One region of the Streptomyces sp. JLBT605 genome, then DNA from elsewhere that is predicted to be linked to it. Evidence: riboswitches for the same ligand, from Rfam matches in the RefSeq annotation. Region 1 holds a riboswitch; each other region holds the start of a gene.
The links. A riboswitch is a leader RNA that binds a small molecule or an ion and turns the genes downstream of it on or off. The one in region 1 is predicted to bind cobalamin.
Positions count from the first base shown of each region.

Region 2: linked by a shared signal. The riboswitch ahead of AC4BDD_RS01950 (energy-coupling factor ABC transporter permease) and the one ahead of AC4BDD_RS21625 (SCO2321 family membrane protein) in region 1 are both predicted to bind cobalamin.
Region 3: linked by a shared signal. The riboswitch ahead of AC4BDD_RS08975 (ribonucleoside-diphosphate reductase subunit alpha) and the one ahead of AC4BDD_RS21625 (SCO2321 family membrane protein) in region 1 are both predicted to bind cobalamin.
Region 4: linked by a shared signal. The riboswitch ahead of AC4BDD_RS23560 (cobalamin biosynthesis protein) and the one ahead of AC4BDD_RS21625 (SCO2321 family membrane protein) in region 1 are both predicted to bind cobalamin.

Region 1 is NZ_CM177087.1:4,959,993-4,963,756, reverse strand. Features, by position in the region: gene AC4BDD_RS21630 (aldehyde dehydrogenase) at 1-630, opposite strand, end outside; cobalamin riboswitch at 822-976, shown strand; gene AC4BDD_RS21625 (SCO2321 family membrane protein) at 1,124-2,431, shown strand; gene AC4BDD_RS21620 (SCO2322 family protein) at 2,431-3,183, shown strand; gene AC4BDD_RS21615 (energy-coupling factor transporter transmembrane component T) at 3,324-3,764, shown strand, end outside.
Region 2 is NZ_CM177087.1:379,676-383,439, reverse strand. Features, by position in the region: gene cbiQ (cobalt ECF transporter T component CbiQ) at 1-263, opposite strand, end outside; gene AC4BDD_RS01955 (energy-coupling factor ABC transporter substrate-binding protein) at 268-855, opposite strand; gene AC4BDD_RS01950 (energy-coupling factor ABC transporter permease) at 852-1,553, opposite strand; cobalamin riboswitch at 1,583-1,777, opposite strand; gene AC4BDD_RS01945 (ATP-binding SpoIIE family protein phosphatase) at 1,836-3,764, opposite strand, start outside.
Region 3 is NZ_CM177087.1:2,002,168-2,005,931, reverse strand. Features, by position in the region: gene AC4BDD_RS08975 (ribonucleoside-diphosphate reductase subunit alpha) at 1-1,972, opposite strand, end outside; cobalamin riboswitch at 2,099-2,221, opposite strand; gene mctP (monocarboxylate uptake permease MctP) at 2,490-3,764, opposite strand, start outside.
Region 4 is NZ_CM177087.1:5,402,857-5,406,620, forward strand. Features, by position in the region: gene AC4BDD_RS23555 (cobyric acid synthase) at 1-340, opposite strand, end outside; gene AC4BDD_RS23560 (cobalamin biosynthesis protein) at 867-2,012, opposite strand; cobalamin riboswitch at 2,155-2,286, opposite strand; gene AC4BDD_RS23565 (hypothetical protein) at 2,503-2,748, opposite strand; gene AC4BDD_RS23570 (inorganic phosphate transporter) at 2,775-3,764, opposite strand, start outside.

The DNA of each region.
Region 1 (3,764 bases):
GGCCGGGAGGATGGAGAGCACACCCTCGGGCAGCCCGGCCTCGGCGGCGATCTCGCCGAGCAGATACGAGTCGAGCGGGGCCTCCGGGGAGGGCTTGAGAATCACCGGGCATCCGGTCAGCAGCGCGGGCGCGAGCTTGGCCGCGGCCACGAACTGCGGGGCGTTCCACGGCACCACGGCCGCCACCACCCCGACCGGCTCGCGCCGCACCAGCAGCGGGCCCAGGATGCCGGGGCGCCGCTCCTCGTAGACCGCGTCGCGGGCCACGGCCAGGGCCGCCTCCCACACCAGCATCGCGCCGAGCCCCTGGCCGAGCACGCTCCATGAGCAGGGGCTGCCGTTCTGCGCGCTGATGGTCCGCGCGATCTCCTCGTGGCGGGCCGCGACGGCGTCCTTGACGCGGGTGACGACCGCGATGCGCTCCGCCGGGCTCATCCGCGGCCAAGGCCCGGCATCGAAGGCGGCGCGCGCCGCCGCGACCGCCCGGTCGACGTCCTCGGGCGTGGCGTGCGGCACCCGCCCGATGACCGCCTCGGTGTGCGGCGAGACGACCTCGATGGTGTCCTGACCGGCCGGGTCGACCAGCGTGCCGCCGATGTAGAGCTGTCGGTACTCGATGGGGTCGCTCATGCCCGATGCCTCCCGGGGGCTCGGCGCGGGGCAGCGCTCCGACTATCTGACGCTGCATCAGAAAACTGGATACCAGTTCGCACCCCGGCGGGCAATGCGCCCGACACCCCGCCACAGCCCAGCCCGGCCCGTCCTCGCCCCGGCCGTGGCGAGGCCCACGCGCCCGGCGCCGGGCGATCCGGTGGCCGCCGGTTAAGGTGTCCGTGCACAACTTCATCTTCACCGTGACCGATCGGGGAAAGCCGGTGCAATTCCGGCGCTGACCCGCAACCGTGAGTACGGCTCGTGCCCTCGGCGGGCCCGCGACCGTACGAGCCGGAGCACCCGCTCGGCCACGACGAAGGCTCCCGCACCGGTCGCCCGGTGCGCGGCACCGTCGAGGTCTACGGAGCGGAGCCCGGTGCCCTCGCGTACGCCAGGCGCGCGCGGGTGGACGGCCGCGCCCCGCTGTGTACCGCCCACCGCAGACTCTTCCACCGAGAGGCACCGTCCCATGAACGCACGCCGCAGCGCCGCGGCTCTCGCTGTCTCCGTCGTCCTGGGCATGACCGCCGCCCCCGCCGCGCTGGCCGACGAGGCGCCCCCGAAGACGCCCAAGCCGCAGGCGTCCGCCCTGCCGAACGGGCTGTACGGGAGCCAGGACCCCCAGTACGACGGCGTCTGGCGGCAGTCGCTGGCGCTGCTGGCGCAGAAGTCGGTGGGCGCCACCCCGCCGGCGGCGGCCGTCGACTGGCTGACCGGGCAGCAGTGCGCGGACGGCGGTTTCGCCGCCTACCGCGCCGAGACCTCCACCCCGTGCGAGCCGAAGAAGGGCGAGTTCAGCGACGCCACCGCGGCCGCGGTGCAGGCGCTCGCCGCGGTCGGCGGCCACGGCGCCTCGGTGGAGAAGGGCATCGGCTGGCTGAAGCGGCAGCAGAACGACGACGGCGGCTGGGGCATGAACCCGGGCAGCCCGAGCGACGCCAACTCCACCGCGGCCGTCATCGGCGCGTTCGCCGCCACCGGCGAGGACCCGGCGAAGGTCACCTCCGCGCGCGGCTCCAAGACTCCGTACGACGCGCTGCTCGGCCTCCAGCTCGGCTGCGACGCCAAGAAGGACGAGCGGGGCGCCTTCACGTACCAGCTCCAGAAGGGCAAGCCGGTCGTCGCCAACGACCTGGCCACCTCCGCCGCCGCGCTCGCCGCCACCGGCAAGGGCTTCCTCTTCGAGCCGGTCGGCAAGGGGGAGGACGAGGCGGTCGAGCCGCTGGACTGCGGCAAGGACGACGACGCCAAGGGCAAGCGCGAGCGGGACGACGCAGGCGAGGCCGCGGCCGCGTATCTCTCCGCGACCATGGCCGGCCACGGCCGGCACCTGAACTCCAGCATGCCGGGCCAGGAGAAGCAGGCCGACGTCGGCGGCACCGCGGACGCCGTCCTCGCGCTGGCCGCCGGCGGCCACCGGGAGGCCGCCGCCAAGCCGCTGAGCTGGCTTCAGGGCAACGACAGCTCCGCGCTGACCTGGGCCAAGGACCAGCCGGCCGCCCTCGCCAAGCTGATCCTCGCCAGCCGTGCGGCCGGCGCGGACCCGCGGGACTTCGGCGGCACGGACCTGCTGAGCAAGCTGTCCGCCACCGGCCCGGCGGCCAAGGCGCCGTCGGACACGCCCGGCGAGACCCAGCGGGAGCAGGACAAGAAGGACGACAAGGACGAGAAGGACGACGACGGCGGCCTGAACGTCTGGTGGATCGTCGGCGTGGGCGCGGTCGCGGGCATCGGGATCGGCTTCCTGCTGAGCGGCCGGAAGAAGCAGCAGCACTGATGAGGCTCCGGTCCACCGCCCGGCCGGCCGCCACCCGGCGGCCGGCCACGGCCATATCCGCCCCTCCCCGCCCTCTCCCCCCTCTCCGGCTTGCCGGCGCTCTGCTGGCCGGGCTGCTGCTCGCGCTGGGCGCCGCCCCCGCACACGCGGACGGCTACCGCTACTGGTCCTTCTGGGAGCGGGACGGCGACCAGTGGACGTACGCCACCCAGGGCCCGGCGACCGCCCGGCCCGATGACGGCGACACCATCGGCTTCCGGTACGCCGTCAGCGAGGACTCGCGGAACGCGGTGCGGCCGCGCGGCACCACCAACTTCGCCACGGTCTGCGCGGGCACGCCCGCCGAGGACGGCCGCAAGCGGATCGCGGTGGTCGTCGACTTCGGCACCGCCGCCGACGCGGCCGACGGCCGCACCCCGCCGCGGGCCCGTACCGCCTGTGCGCGGGTCCGCGGCAGTGCCAGCGCCGCCGACGCGCTCGCGGCCGTCGCCAAGCCGCTGCGCTACAACTCCTCCGCGCTGCTCTGCGCCATCAGCGGCTACCCCGAGTCCGGCTGCGCCGAGAGCGTGGCGGGCTCCTCGGGCGGCAGCGGTGGGAAGCGGACCGATCCGGAATCCGCCGACCGGTCCACCGCGGGCGGGGACGCGAACGGCGGGGACGAAGGCCCGTCGGCCGGTCTCATCGGCGGCGTCGCCGCCGTCGTCGCACTCGGTGCCGCCGCCGGCTGGCAGGCCCGCCGACGCCGCCGATGAGCGGCGAGGAAGCGCGCCTGCCGTTTGGCCCACGGGGCCATGGCGGCGACCCGGCGGCGGAGCACTCCGCAGTCTCGGCGCGGTCCATCCCACCCGCGCGGCCCGGGGTGTTCCGGCGCGCGAGTGCGGTCGGGGCGCGGCTGCGCGCACCCGGGGCCTCGCGGCGGGGGGCGCTGCATGCCGGGGCCTGGTGGCTGTGGGCGCTGGGGCTCGCGACCGCCGCCTCACGGACCACCAATCCGCTGCTGCTCGGGCTGCTGATCGGTGTCGCCGGCTATGTGGTGGCGGCCCGCCGCACCGACGCGCCGTGGGCCCGGTCCTACGGCGCGTTCCTCAGGCTCGGCCTGGCGGTGCTGGCGATCCGGCTGTTCTTCGCGGTCTTCCTCGGCTCGCCCATCCCCGGCACCCGCGTGCTGGTCACCCTCCCCGAAGTGCCGCTGCCGGACTGGGCCCAGGGGGTGCGCATCGGCGGCGCGGTGACCGCCGAGGGGCTGGCCTTCGCCCTGTGCGACGGGCTGAAGCTGGCCACCCTGCTGATCTGCGTCGGCGCGGCGAACGCGCTGGCCAACCCGGCCCGGCTG
Region 2 (3,764 bases), 4.6 Mb from region 1:
GAGCCGCCCACCTGGAACAGCAGCGGGACGGCACCGGTGACGCAGAAGCCGAGCGGGACGCGGAAGGCGCGCCACAGCTGACGCCCCGCCACCCCGGCCGGGCCGAGCAGCACGGCCAGGGTGGCGGCGGCGACCAGCGGGGCACCGGGCCAGGGCGGCAGACAGACCGCCGTGACGGTCAGCCCCAGGCCCAGCGCGGCCTTCTCCAGCGGATGGCGGCGGCGCCAGCGGCTGCTGTGCGCCGCCGCGTCGATGGGCAGCACGCGGCTACGCCGTCCGGCGGCCGGAGCCGCCGGCCGTTTCGGTGCCGACGGTCCCGGCGCCCGCTGTTTCGTCGCCCGCCGTCCCGGTGCAGGCCGTTTCGGTGCCGGCGGTCCCGGCGCCCGCCGTCACGGTGGCCGCGGTCGCCGACTCGGCGCCGGTCACCTGCCGCTCGGTCGCCATCCCGGCTGGAGCCTGCTCCGCGGCCGCGCCGCCGGTACCGGCCTGGGGCACCTTGGCGGCCTGGGCCTCAGCCGCGCCGGCCATCTCGGCGGCCTTGGCCGCCTCCGCCGCCCTGGCCTCGCCCTGGCGCCGCCCCTTGCGCAGCCCGAAGTAGTAGGCCAGCACGCCCCCGCCGAGTGCCGCCTGGAGAGCGAACAGCGCCGACTCGATCTCTCCGGAGGGCGGTTCGTACAGCGGCGAGAACCACGGCTCGTAGTCCGGCTTGTTCTCGGTGATGGCCGTCTCCGCCTGGGCGTCGGACCCGGTGAACGGCTCCTCCTTGTCGTCACCGAGCCCGAGGGCCAGCGGCAGGACGGCGAGCGCCGCCACCGCGGCCAGCAGCAGCGCGTTGATCCTGGTGTTGCGGTTCATCGGGCCACCGCCTCCTTCGCGTCGGCCGGCCGCTCGTCCCGGGCCAGGACGCCCAGCCGGGTCAGCTCGCTCTTGCTGGACTGCGTCAGCAGCCGCACCACCAGCACGGTCAGCAGTCCCTCGCTGACCGCCAGCGGGATCTGCGTGACCGCGAAGATGCCGCCGAACTTCGCCAGCGCACCGGCGAACCCGCTGCTGGGGTCCGGGAAGGCGAGCGCCAGCTGCACACTGGTCACGCAGTAGGTGCTCAGGTCGGCGACGAACGCCCCGAGGAACACGCTGACCATCAGCGGCAGTCGGAAGCGGCGCAGCAGCCAGTAGACGCCGTATCCGGCCCACGGCCCGACGATCGCCATCGAGAAGGCGTTGGCGCCCAGCGTCGTCAGCCCGCCGTGGGCCAGCAGCAGAGCCTGGAACAGCAGGGTGATGGTGCCCAGCACGGCCATGATGGGGGGCCGGAAGAGGATCGCGCCCAGTCCGGTGCCGGTGGGATGCGAGCAACTGCCCGTCACCGAGGGGATCTTCAGCGCGGAGAGGACGAAGGTGAAGGCGCCGGAGGCGCCGAGCAGCAGGGTGCTCTCCGGGTTCGACTTCACCTCCCGGGTCAGGGACCGCACGCCGTGGATGAGGAACGGCGCGGACGCGGCACCCCAGGCAGCCGCGTGCAACGGGGGCAGATACCCCTCAGCTATGTGCATGGGAAGGGAGACCTCTCCAACACCTCGTGGATGGACGACACGCCTTGGCCGGTCTCCTGGCTGACGGGTCGTGCCGTCTCGGCTCCGCCTTCCCGGGCGCCGCGGTTCCCCGCGCCGTCCCAGTGGCCGCCCCGAGGGGCAGGAGCCGGACTTCCCGATCACAGTGGCGAGGGCCGCACCGGTTTCTCCACCGGTTTCCCGTCACCAAGGCGCTGCGACTTTAGTGCTCCCACCCTGGTCACGACAACTTTCGCAAAGGGGGCGCCAGGAGGTTGCCGGGGCTCACACCGCCGGCGGCATGGTCTGCTCGGCCCAGATGGTCTTGCCCCGCCGGGTGTAACGGCTGCCCCAGCGGGTGGTCAGCTGGGCGACCAGATACAGGCCGCGGCCACCCTCGTCGGTGGCCCGTGCCCGGCGCATCCGCGGCTGCGTGCTGCTGGGGTCGGACACCTCGCAGGTCAGCACATCGGTGCGGATCAGCCGGAGTTCCACCGGACCGCCCGCGTGCCGGATGGCGTTGGTCACCAGCTCGCTCACCACCAGCTCGGTGGTGAACGCCAGCAAATCCAGCTCCCAGACGGCCAGCTGGCCGGCCACCAGCTCCCGCGCCCGCGACACCACCGCCGGATCGGCCGCCAGCGCCCACGTCACCGTGTCGCCCGGCGGCACCCGCCGGGTCCGGGCGACCAGCAGCGTCACATCGTCCGGCAGCCGGGTCGGCGGCAGACCGGCGACGATCTCCCGGGCCACGTCCTGCAGCGGCCGGTCCCGCGCCGCCCCCGACCGGACCAGCCGCTCCCGCAACTGCGCCATGCCCTCGTCGATGTCGCCCTCTCCGCGCTCGATCAGCCCGTCGGTGTAGAGCGCCAGGACGCTGCCGGGGGCGACGTCGACCACCGTCTTCTCGAACGGCAGCCCGCCCACGCCCAGCGGCGGCCCCGGGCTCATCTCGACGAACTCCGCCGAGCCGTCCGCGCCCACCAGCGCCGGGGGCGGATGGCCCGCGCTGGCCAGTGCGCAGCGCCCGCTCACCGGGTCGTACACGGCGTACAGGCAGGTGGCGGCGAAGGAGTAGGTACCGCCCGGGACGGCGGCGCCCTGGGGGCTCGGCCGGGTCGGCTGGAGGGCGGTGCCGCCCTCCAGCTCCAGCTCCGGCCAGCCGCCGCGGTCGCCGGAACCGGCGTCCAGCCCGGTGTCCAGCGGCAGTTGCAGGACGAGGTCGTCCAGGTGGGTGAGCAACTCGTCCGGATCGGGGTCCAGATCGGCCAGGGTGCGGACCGCCGTCCGCAACCGGGCCATCGCGGTGGTGGCCCGCAGCCCGTGTCCGACCACATCGCCCACCACCAGGGCCACGCGCGCGGAGGACAGCGGAATGACGTCGTACCAGTCGCCGCTCACCCCGCCGATGGGGTCGGCCGGCAGGTAGACACTCGCGGTGCGGACGGCCGCGGTGTCCGCCGTGGCCGGGGGCAGCAGCGAACGCTGGAGGCTGACCGCGGCCAGGTGCTCGCGGGTGTAGCGGCGCACGTTGTCCAGCGCCAGCGCCGCCCGCGAGGCGATCTCCTCCACCAGCGCCAGATCGTCCTCCTCGAAATCCGGCCGGGACGTCGCGGTGCGCCACAGGGTGAGATTGCCCAGCAGGGTCTTCCGGCTGCACACCGGGACGCTGATCGCCGACCGGGCGCCGGGCGCGTCGGTGGCCCACGCGGGCGGGGCCGGGCCCGGCCCGGTGTCCCCGTTCAGGCCGGTGACCAGCACCCCCCGCCCGTGCCGCTGCGGCGCGGCGGGCACCGCGCGGGTGGCGGAGATCTCCCCGGGCCCGCCGGACCGCAGCGAGGCCGCGCCCTCGCCGGCCGCCGCGGTGCGGCGCATGGCGATCCGCTCATGGTGGTCGGGGACCGGCTCCCCGCCGGTGAACACCGGCTCGGCCACGTCCACCGCCACGATGTCGGCGAGCCCGGGCGCCAGCGCGCCGGCCAGGTCCTCGCTCGTCGCCAGCGCGGACAGCGAGCCGCCCAGCGCCGCGGTGGCCCGGTGCAGCAGGGCCAGCCGCTGCCGGCCCCGGTGCTCGGCGGTGACGTCCACATAGGTCGCGGCCACCCCCAGCAGGCGCCCGCTGGGCTCCTGCAGCCGGTAGGCCGAGACCATCATGACCACCCCGCTGCGGGGGTCCTCCAGGGTCCGCGCCAGAGCGGTGAAGCCGACCAGGGG
Region 3 (3,764 bases), 3.0 Mb from region 1:
CCAGGTAGGAGTTGACCTGGAGGAACTCACCGCTGAGCGTCTCGCGCTTGAAGAGGTTGGAGACCTGCGGCTCGATGCACTCGTACACGCCCGCGATGGACGCGATGGTCGCGGTCGGCGCGATGGCCAGCAGCAGCGAGTTGCGCATGCCGGTCTTCGCCATCCGCTCGCGCAGCGCCGTCCAGCGCTCCGGCCAGGCCATGGGAGCGCCCTCGTAGTGGTCCGGGTGCAGCACACCGCGCGCGGTGCGGGTGGCGGACCAGGCCGGGTGCGGGCCGTGTCGCTCGGCGAGGTCGCAGGAGGCCTCGTACGCGGCGAGCATGATGCGCTCGGAGATCTTCGTGGACAGCGCCTTGGCCTCGGCGGAGTCGAACGGCAGCCGCAGCCGGAAGAACACGTCCTGCAGACCCATCAGGCCCAGACCCACCGGCCGCCAGCGGGAGTTGGACGCCCCGGCCTCATCGGTCGGGTAGAAGTTGATGTCCACCACCCGGTCGAGGAAGGTGACCGCGGTGCGGACCGTGCGGTCCAGCTTCTCCCAGTCCATCTGCCCGTCGGCACCCAGGTGCGCGGCGAGGTTGACCGACCCCAGGTTGCAGACCGCCGTCTCGCCGTCGTCGGTGACCTCCAGGATCTCGGTGCAGAGGTTGGAGGAGTGCACGACCTTGCCTGGCTCGGCGGTCTGGTTGGCAGTGCGGTTGGCGGCGTCCTTGAAGGTCATCCAGCCGTTGCCGGTCTGCGCCAGGGTGCGCATCATCCGGGCGTACAGCACCCGGGCGGGGATGGTCTTCACGGCCTTCCCCTCGGCCTCCGCGCGGCGGTACGCGGTGTCGAACTCATCGCCCCACAGGTCGACCAGCTCGGGGGTGTCGACCGGGGAGAACAGCGACCAGTCGGCGTCGGCCTCGACCCGGCGCATGAACTCGTCCGGGATCCAGTGCGCGATGTTGAGGTTGTGGGTGCGGCGGGCCTCCTCGCCCGTGTTGTCCCGCAGCTCCAGGAACTCCTCGATGTCGGCGTGCCAGGTCTCCAGGTAGACGCAGGCGGCGCCCTTGCGCCGGCCGCCCTGGTTGACCGCGGCGACCGAGGCGTCCAGGGTGCGCAGGAACGGCACGATGCCGTTGGAGTGGCCGTTGGTGCCGCGGATCAGCGACCCCCGCGCGCGGATCCGCGAGTACGACAGGCCGATGCCGCCGGCGTGCTTCGACAGCCGGGCGACCTGGTGGTAGCGGTTGTAGATCGAGTCCAGCTCGTCCAGCGGGGAGTCCAGCAGATAGCAGGAGGACATCTGCGGGTGCCGGGTACCGGAGTTGAACAGCGTGGGGGAGCTGGGCAGGTAGGACAGCGAGCTGGTCAGCCGGTACAGCTCGCGGACGTCCTCCAGCGCCCGGTCGGAGAGGTCCTCGGCCAGGCCGCAGGCCACCCGCAGCAGGAAGTGCTGCGGGGTCTCGATCACCTTGCGGGTGAGCGGGTGGCGCAGCAGGTAGCGGCTGTAGAGCGTGCGCAGGCCGAAGTAGCCGAAGCGGTCGTCGGCGCCGTCGCTGACGCTGGTGTCGACCAGTGCGTCCAGCCGGTCCGCGTGGGTCCGCACGAAGGCGAGGGTGGTGTCGGCGATCAGGCCCTCGCGGTGGCCGGTCTCGACGGAGGCGGAGAAGGAGACCGCGCCCTGTCCGGACGCCTCCTCGGCGATGGTGAGGGTGAGCAGGCGCGCGGCGAGCCGGGAGTACTCCGGCTCCTCGGCGATCAGTCCGGCGGCCGCCTCGGTGGCCAGGTCCCGCAACTCCGCCTCGTCGGACCCGGCGTGACGGCCGCGCAGGGCGGCGGCCGCGACCTTGCCGGGGTCGGTGGCGGGCAGGTCGGCGGTGAGGTCGGTCAGGGTGCGCAGCAGGGCGGTTCCGGGCGCGTCGGACGCGGGGCCGGGGCCCTGGAAGTCCTGGGCCGCTGAAACCGGATCGGCGGGCGCGATGGTCACGGAGGTGCTCTCCCTCGCTCGGCTGGGAGGGCCTACGAGGGTGGGCGCGATGGGCGCGTGCGGGCATGCCGGACCAGGGTCGGGGCCTACCGCACAGCGTCCACCGGCCCAACCCGCGAGGCCCGGACGTGTTCGAGGCCGTCGGCAGGTGGTCGGACTTACGCGCACGCAAAAACACACACGTACACCGTTGCGGGACAGTTCCGGATTCGCACCGGATTCCCCTGCGGCGACAGCGAGGACGAGCATACATCTTGTGTTGGCTGCCGCGTGTGCCCCCACATCTTGTGTCACCGCGTTTGAGATTTCGTATGAATGTGCTATATCGAGGCGGAGTTGACCTGCGTTGAGGCATGCGTTCCGAGCCCGCCCCACGGGGCCCACGGGGCCTGGCGCAGGGGCAGGACGGCGGGCGGCACGGGGCGGGAACGGCACACGGAAGGGGCGCGGCGAGCACGCCGCGCCCCTGTCCCTCCACGCTACCTTCCGGCCGGGCCGGAACGCGCCCTGGCGCCCCTCAGTGGCCGCCGGGTGCCCCCGCCGTCGCCGGCGGCAGCTCGGCCTTGACGCCCGGGTCGCCGGCGTCCCCGGTGTAGTCCGAGGGCGAGGTCTCGTCGACGCCGTCGGGAGCCTTCAGGGCCCGCAGCACCAGCGTCAGCACGACGGTGACGACGATGTTGAGCACGATGGCGGTCAGACCGATGTAGCCGATCTTCTCGATGAAGGGGACCTCGGTGGTGTTGCCGAAGTGCTTCTGGGTGGCGCTCGGGGTGTCGTACGCCTTCCACGTGCCGTAGATCATGCCGACCGCCCAGCCGGCGAGCAGCGCCCAGCGGTGGAACCAGCGGGTGAACAGACCGCCCACCAGGGCCGGGAAGGTCTGCAGGATCCAGATGCCGCCGAGCAGCTGGAAGTTGATCGCCACCGTCTTGTCCATGGACAGGACGAAGACCAGCGCGCCCACCTTCACCAGCAGCGACACCAGCTTGGAGACCTTCGTCTCCTGAGCCGGGGTCGCGTCGGGCTTGAGGAAGTCCTTGTAGATGTTGCGGGTGAAGAGGTTGGCCGCGGCGATCGACATGATCGCCGCCGGGACCAGGGCGCCGATGCCGATCGCGGCGAACGCCACGCCCGCGAACCAGTCCGGGAACATGTCCTCGAACAGCTGCGGGACGGCGAGCTGCGGATTGCCGCCGGTGTCCACCTTCGCGGCGATCGCCATGAAACCGAGCAGCGCCAGCAGGCCCAGCATCAGCGAGTACAGCGGCAGGATGGTGGTGTTGCGGCGGATCACCTCACGGCTGCGGCTGGAGAGCGTGGCGGTGATGGAGTGCGGATACATGAACAGCGCCAGCGCGGAACCCAGCGCGAGCGTCGCGTACGCCCAGTGGGAGGCGTCCGGTGGCGCCAGTGCGCCCCTCGGTTTCCCGGCGTCGTTGGTCTCCGCGAACGCCTTCCCGGCCTCATGGAAGATGTCGTCGAAACCGCCCAGCTTGATCGGGATGTAGATGGCCGCCACCGCGATGACGATGTAGATCAGGGTGTCCTTGACGAAGGCGATCAGCGCGGGCGCGCGCAGCCCCGAGGAGTAGGTGTAGGCGGCCAGCACGCCGAAGGCGATCAGCAGCGGCAGGTCCTTGACGAACCAGTTGGTGTTCTCGCCGCCGCCGACGCCCATCACGTCCAGCACCGCCTGGATGCCGACGAGTTGCAGCGCGATGTACGGCATGGTGGCGAGGATGCCGGTGACCGCCACGGCCAGGGACAGGCCCTTGGAGCCGAACCGGCCGCG
Region 4 (3,764 bases), 440 kb from region 1:
CCCGGTGGTAGCCGCGGGCGCTCAGCTCGCCCACCGGCTTGCCCAGCAGCACCACCTGGCTGCTGCGGTCGGAGCCCGGCTTGAGCAGTACCGGGTTCATCAGGGCGCTGGGCTCGACGCGGGCCGCGGCGGCCTGCATGGCCTGCGCCCGCCCGATCTCCGCGCCCTCACGGGTGACGAACGAGTTCAGCGACATGTTCTGCGCCTTGAACGGCGCCACGGAGACGCCCTTGCGGGACAGCCACCGGCAGATGCCCGCCGTGACCACGCTCTTGCCCGCGTCCGAGGTCGTCCCGGCGACCAGCAGCCCGCCACCCAGCCGATTCCGGCCGCCGCTCATGCCGTGTCCCTTTCTCTCTCCCCCGGACTCCGCCCGGGGGTGCCCCCATCTCCGCCCGCGCGGCGCGCACGTACGGCTCTCGCCGGCGCCCGCTGCCCGGCTGCGTCTGCCGCCGGTGCCTGCCGCCCGGCGGCCGCGTACGCGTCGCTCATGTCCCCCCTGTCCGCGGCCGTCGGCCGCGCCGCGTGCGGGGCGCCGCCCGCGGTAGACCATGCCCGGCGCGGCATCGCCGCACGCGGCCCGGCCGGGTACTCCGCGTGTGCGGCGTCGCCCCGCGTGGCGCGCGCGAACGCGGCGCGCCGGTACGAGGTGAACGGCGCGCCCCATCGCGCGGCGCGGGCGGCACAGCCGGCACGCACGCCGTCGGCGCGCCGAGCCGCTTCGCGGGTCGACCGCCAGGCGCGCCCGGACGCACACGTGGCGGCCGGTGGCGTGACCCACGGCCCCGCCTCGGCGCCGCTGCGCGGCACAGGACGGCGGAGCGCTGGGTCGCCGTGTCGGCCTCGCGCCGGATCGCCGGTGCGGCTCATCCGGCCCTCGTCCCGGCGGCCTTCGCCTGTCCCGCTGCCCCGGCTCGTCCCGGCCCACGGCCGCCGTCGGAGAGGGCCGACCGCACGGCGCCGATCGCCAGCCGTCCGGCGATGGATGTCGCCAGCGCCAGTGCTCCCACCCGCCGCGACAGCCGGGCCGCGCGGTCGATGTCGGCGACCTCCACCGGCCGGCCGGAGGCGTTGAGTACCGGCCGGTGCTCGACCCGTCCGCCGTACGCGAGGGTGCCGCCCAACCGGACCCCCAGCGCTCCGGCGAACGACGCCTCCACCGGGCCCGCGTTGGGGCTCGGGTGCGCGCGGCCGTCGGCGCGCCAGGCCCGCCGGGCGCCGCGCGGGTCCGGGCCGGCGAGCGTGGCCAGTGCGGCCGTCAGCCGGGCACCGGGCCAGCCGGCGACGTCGTCCAGCCGGGCCGACGCCCAGCCGAAGCGTCGGTAGCGCGGCGATTTGTGACCCACCATGGCGTCCAGGGTGTTGACGGCCCGGAAGCCGACCAGCCCCGGAACGCCGCCGATCGCGCCCCAGACCAGGGCGCCTACGACGGCGTCCGAGGTGTTCTCCGCGACCGACTCCACGACCGCGCGGGCCATCTGCTGACCGTTCAGCGCCTGCGGATCCCGTCCGCACAGGTGCGGCAGCCGCTCCCGGGCGGCGGTGAGGTCCCCGGCGGCGAGCGCGGCGCCGATGGCCTGTGCCTCGCGGCGCAGCGAGGTGCCGCCCAGCACGGACCAGGTGGCCGCGGCGGTGAGCGCGATGTCGGCGGTGCGGGACAGCGAGCGCACGACACAGGAGGCGGGGAGGCCGGGGAAGACAGAGGAGGCGGGGAAGACAGAGGAGACGGAACCGGACGGCGCCGGGGGGCGCGCCGCGCCGCGCGCGGCCGCAGCGGGCTGCCGCACGGCATGGGTCAGCAGCGCGGCACCGGCGGCCGCGCCGCCCGCGCAGAGCAGTGTGTGCAGTGCGCCGTACCCCCGGTGGTCGTGCCACAGCCGGCGCTCCACGGCAGCCGCGGCCCGCCCGAAGGCGGCCACTGGATGGCCGCGGCGCGGATCACCGGCGGCCAGGTCGCAGGCGAAGCCGAGAGCGGCGCCGCACGCGAAGGAGATGGCGTGATCGGCCCGCATCGCTCAGCCTGCCGTCGCGCCTCGACGGGGGAGCGGGGAAGCAGTGGGTGCGGCGGGTGGAGATGGCCGCATGGCGGTGCCGGGCATGGCGCAGTGTCCTCACTCAGGGTCCGCGCCCTGGCTCGACGTGACCGGCGGTGAGAGTCTCCTGGCTCCCGGATCGGCGCTTCCCCCGGTCTTCCAGCCCCCTCGCGGTGAGCCGTGACCTTCGACAGGCGGCGGAGCGCTCCCCGGTGACAGTGGCGGGACCGCGCCGGACTCGCACCGGCTTCCTCTCCTGCCGCCGTTTGGCTCGGGCAGTCCACCACGCTGCGGGAAGGGCCGTCAACTCACCTTTGACCTGCGATGAGACGGTCTGCCCCGGGTGTGGCCGAGGGCACAGCGGCAACCGCGCTCCCGGCCCGGACATGGCTGAGTCCCTGCCTGGACATGACTGAGTCCCGGTCCGGGCACAGGGCCCGGACCGGGACTCATACGTCCGGATGCCGGCTCAGCCGACGATGATCGAGATGCCGTACGCGACGGCCGCCGCGCACAGCGCGAAGCAGAGGTAGGCACCCCCGCGCGCCGCCACCGAGGGGGCGCCGGCGGTGGCGACCGCCGTCTCCCCGGCGGTCTCCGCACGCCGCTTGCGCGAGCTGCCGACGATGCCGAGGGTGAACACCCCGACCAGCGCGACGGTGAAGAGCAGGCTGACGCCGAAGACCTGGCCGAGAGCTTCCCAGTCGATGTCCATCGGATTTCTTCCTTACCTGGCCGTGATCAGGCCGTGGCCTGGGCGGGGGCGGCCGCGGTGGCGGCGGGGGCAGCGGGGGCGGTCGGCTCGGTGACGGCCGCCGGTGCGGCCGGCTCGGTGGAGGCCGCCGACGCGGCCGGCTCCTCCGCGGGGGCCGCGGCCACCGGTCCGGCGGGCGGCGGGGCGACGGTCTGCAGCGCGGCGGTGACCACGCCCACCGGCTCGGCGAGTTCCGAGCCCGTCTCGTTGACGTTGGTGTGGTCGATCGGCTTGCGGCGCGAGGCCACCCAGATCGCTGCGCAGGCGGCGATCGCCAGGACCGCGACCGCGGCGACGCCCCAGTTGCCGCGCTCGGCGAGCAGCGCCGCGGCGGCACCGACGAGACCGGCGGCCGGCAGGGTCAGCACCCAGGCGGCGGCCATCCGGCCCGCGGTCGACCAGCGGACCACGCCGCCCTTGCGGCCGAGGCCCGAGCCCATGACGGCACCGGAGCAGACCTGGGTGGTGGAGAGCGCGAAGCCCAGGTGGGAGGAGGACAGGATGGTCACCGCGGCGCCGGTCTGGGCGGCGAAGCCCTGCGGCGGCTGGATGTCGGCGAGCCCCTTGCCCATCGTGCGGATGATGCGCCAGCCGCCCAGGTAGGTGCCGAGCGCGATGGCCACACCGGCGGAGACGATGACCCACATCGGCGGGTCGGAGTCGGGGGCGATCACACCGCCGGTGATCAGCGCGAGGGTGATCACACCCATGGTCTTCTGGGCGTCGTTGGTGCCGTGCGCCAGCGAGACCAGGGCGGCCGAGGCGATCTGACCGGCCCGGTAGCCCTTCGCGGCGTCCTCGGGGTCGGCGTTCCGGGCGGCCCGGTAGGTGAGCCGGGTCGCCAGCAGCGTGGCGGCACCCGCGACGATCGGCGCGGCGACGGCCGGGATCAGGACCTTCATGACGACCGCGTCGCCGTGCACGGCGTCGAAGCCGACCGAGGCGACGGTGGCGCCGATCAGACCGCCGAACAGCGC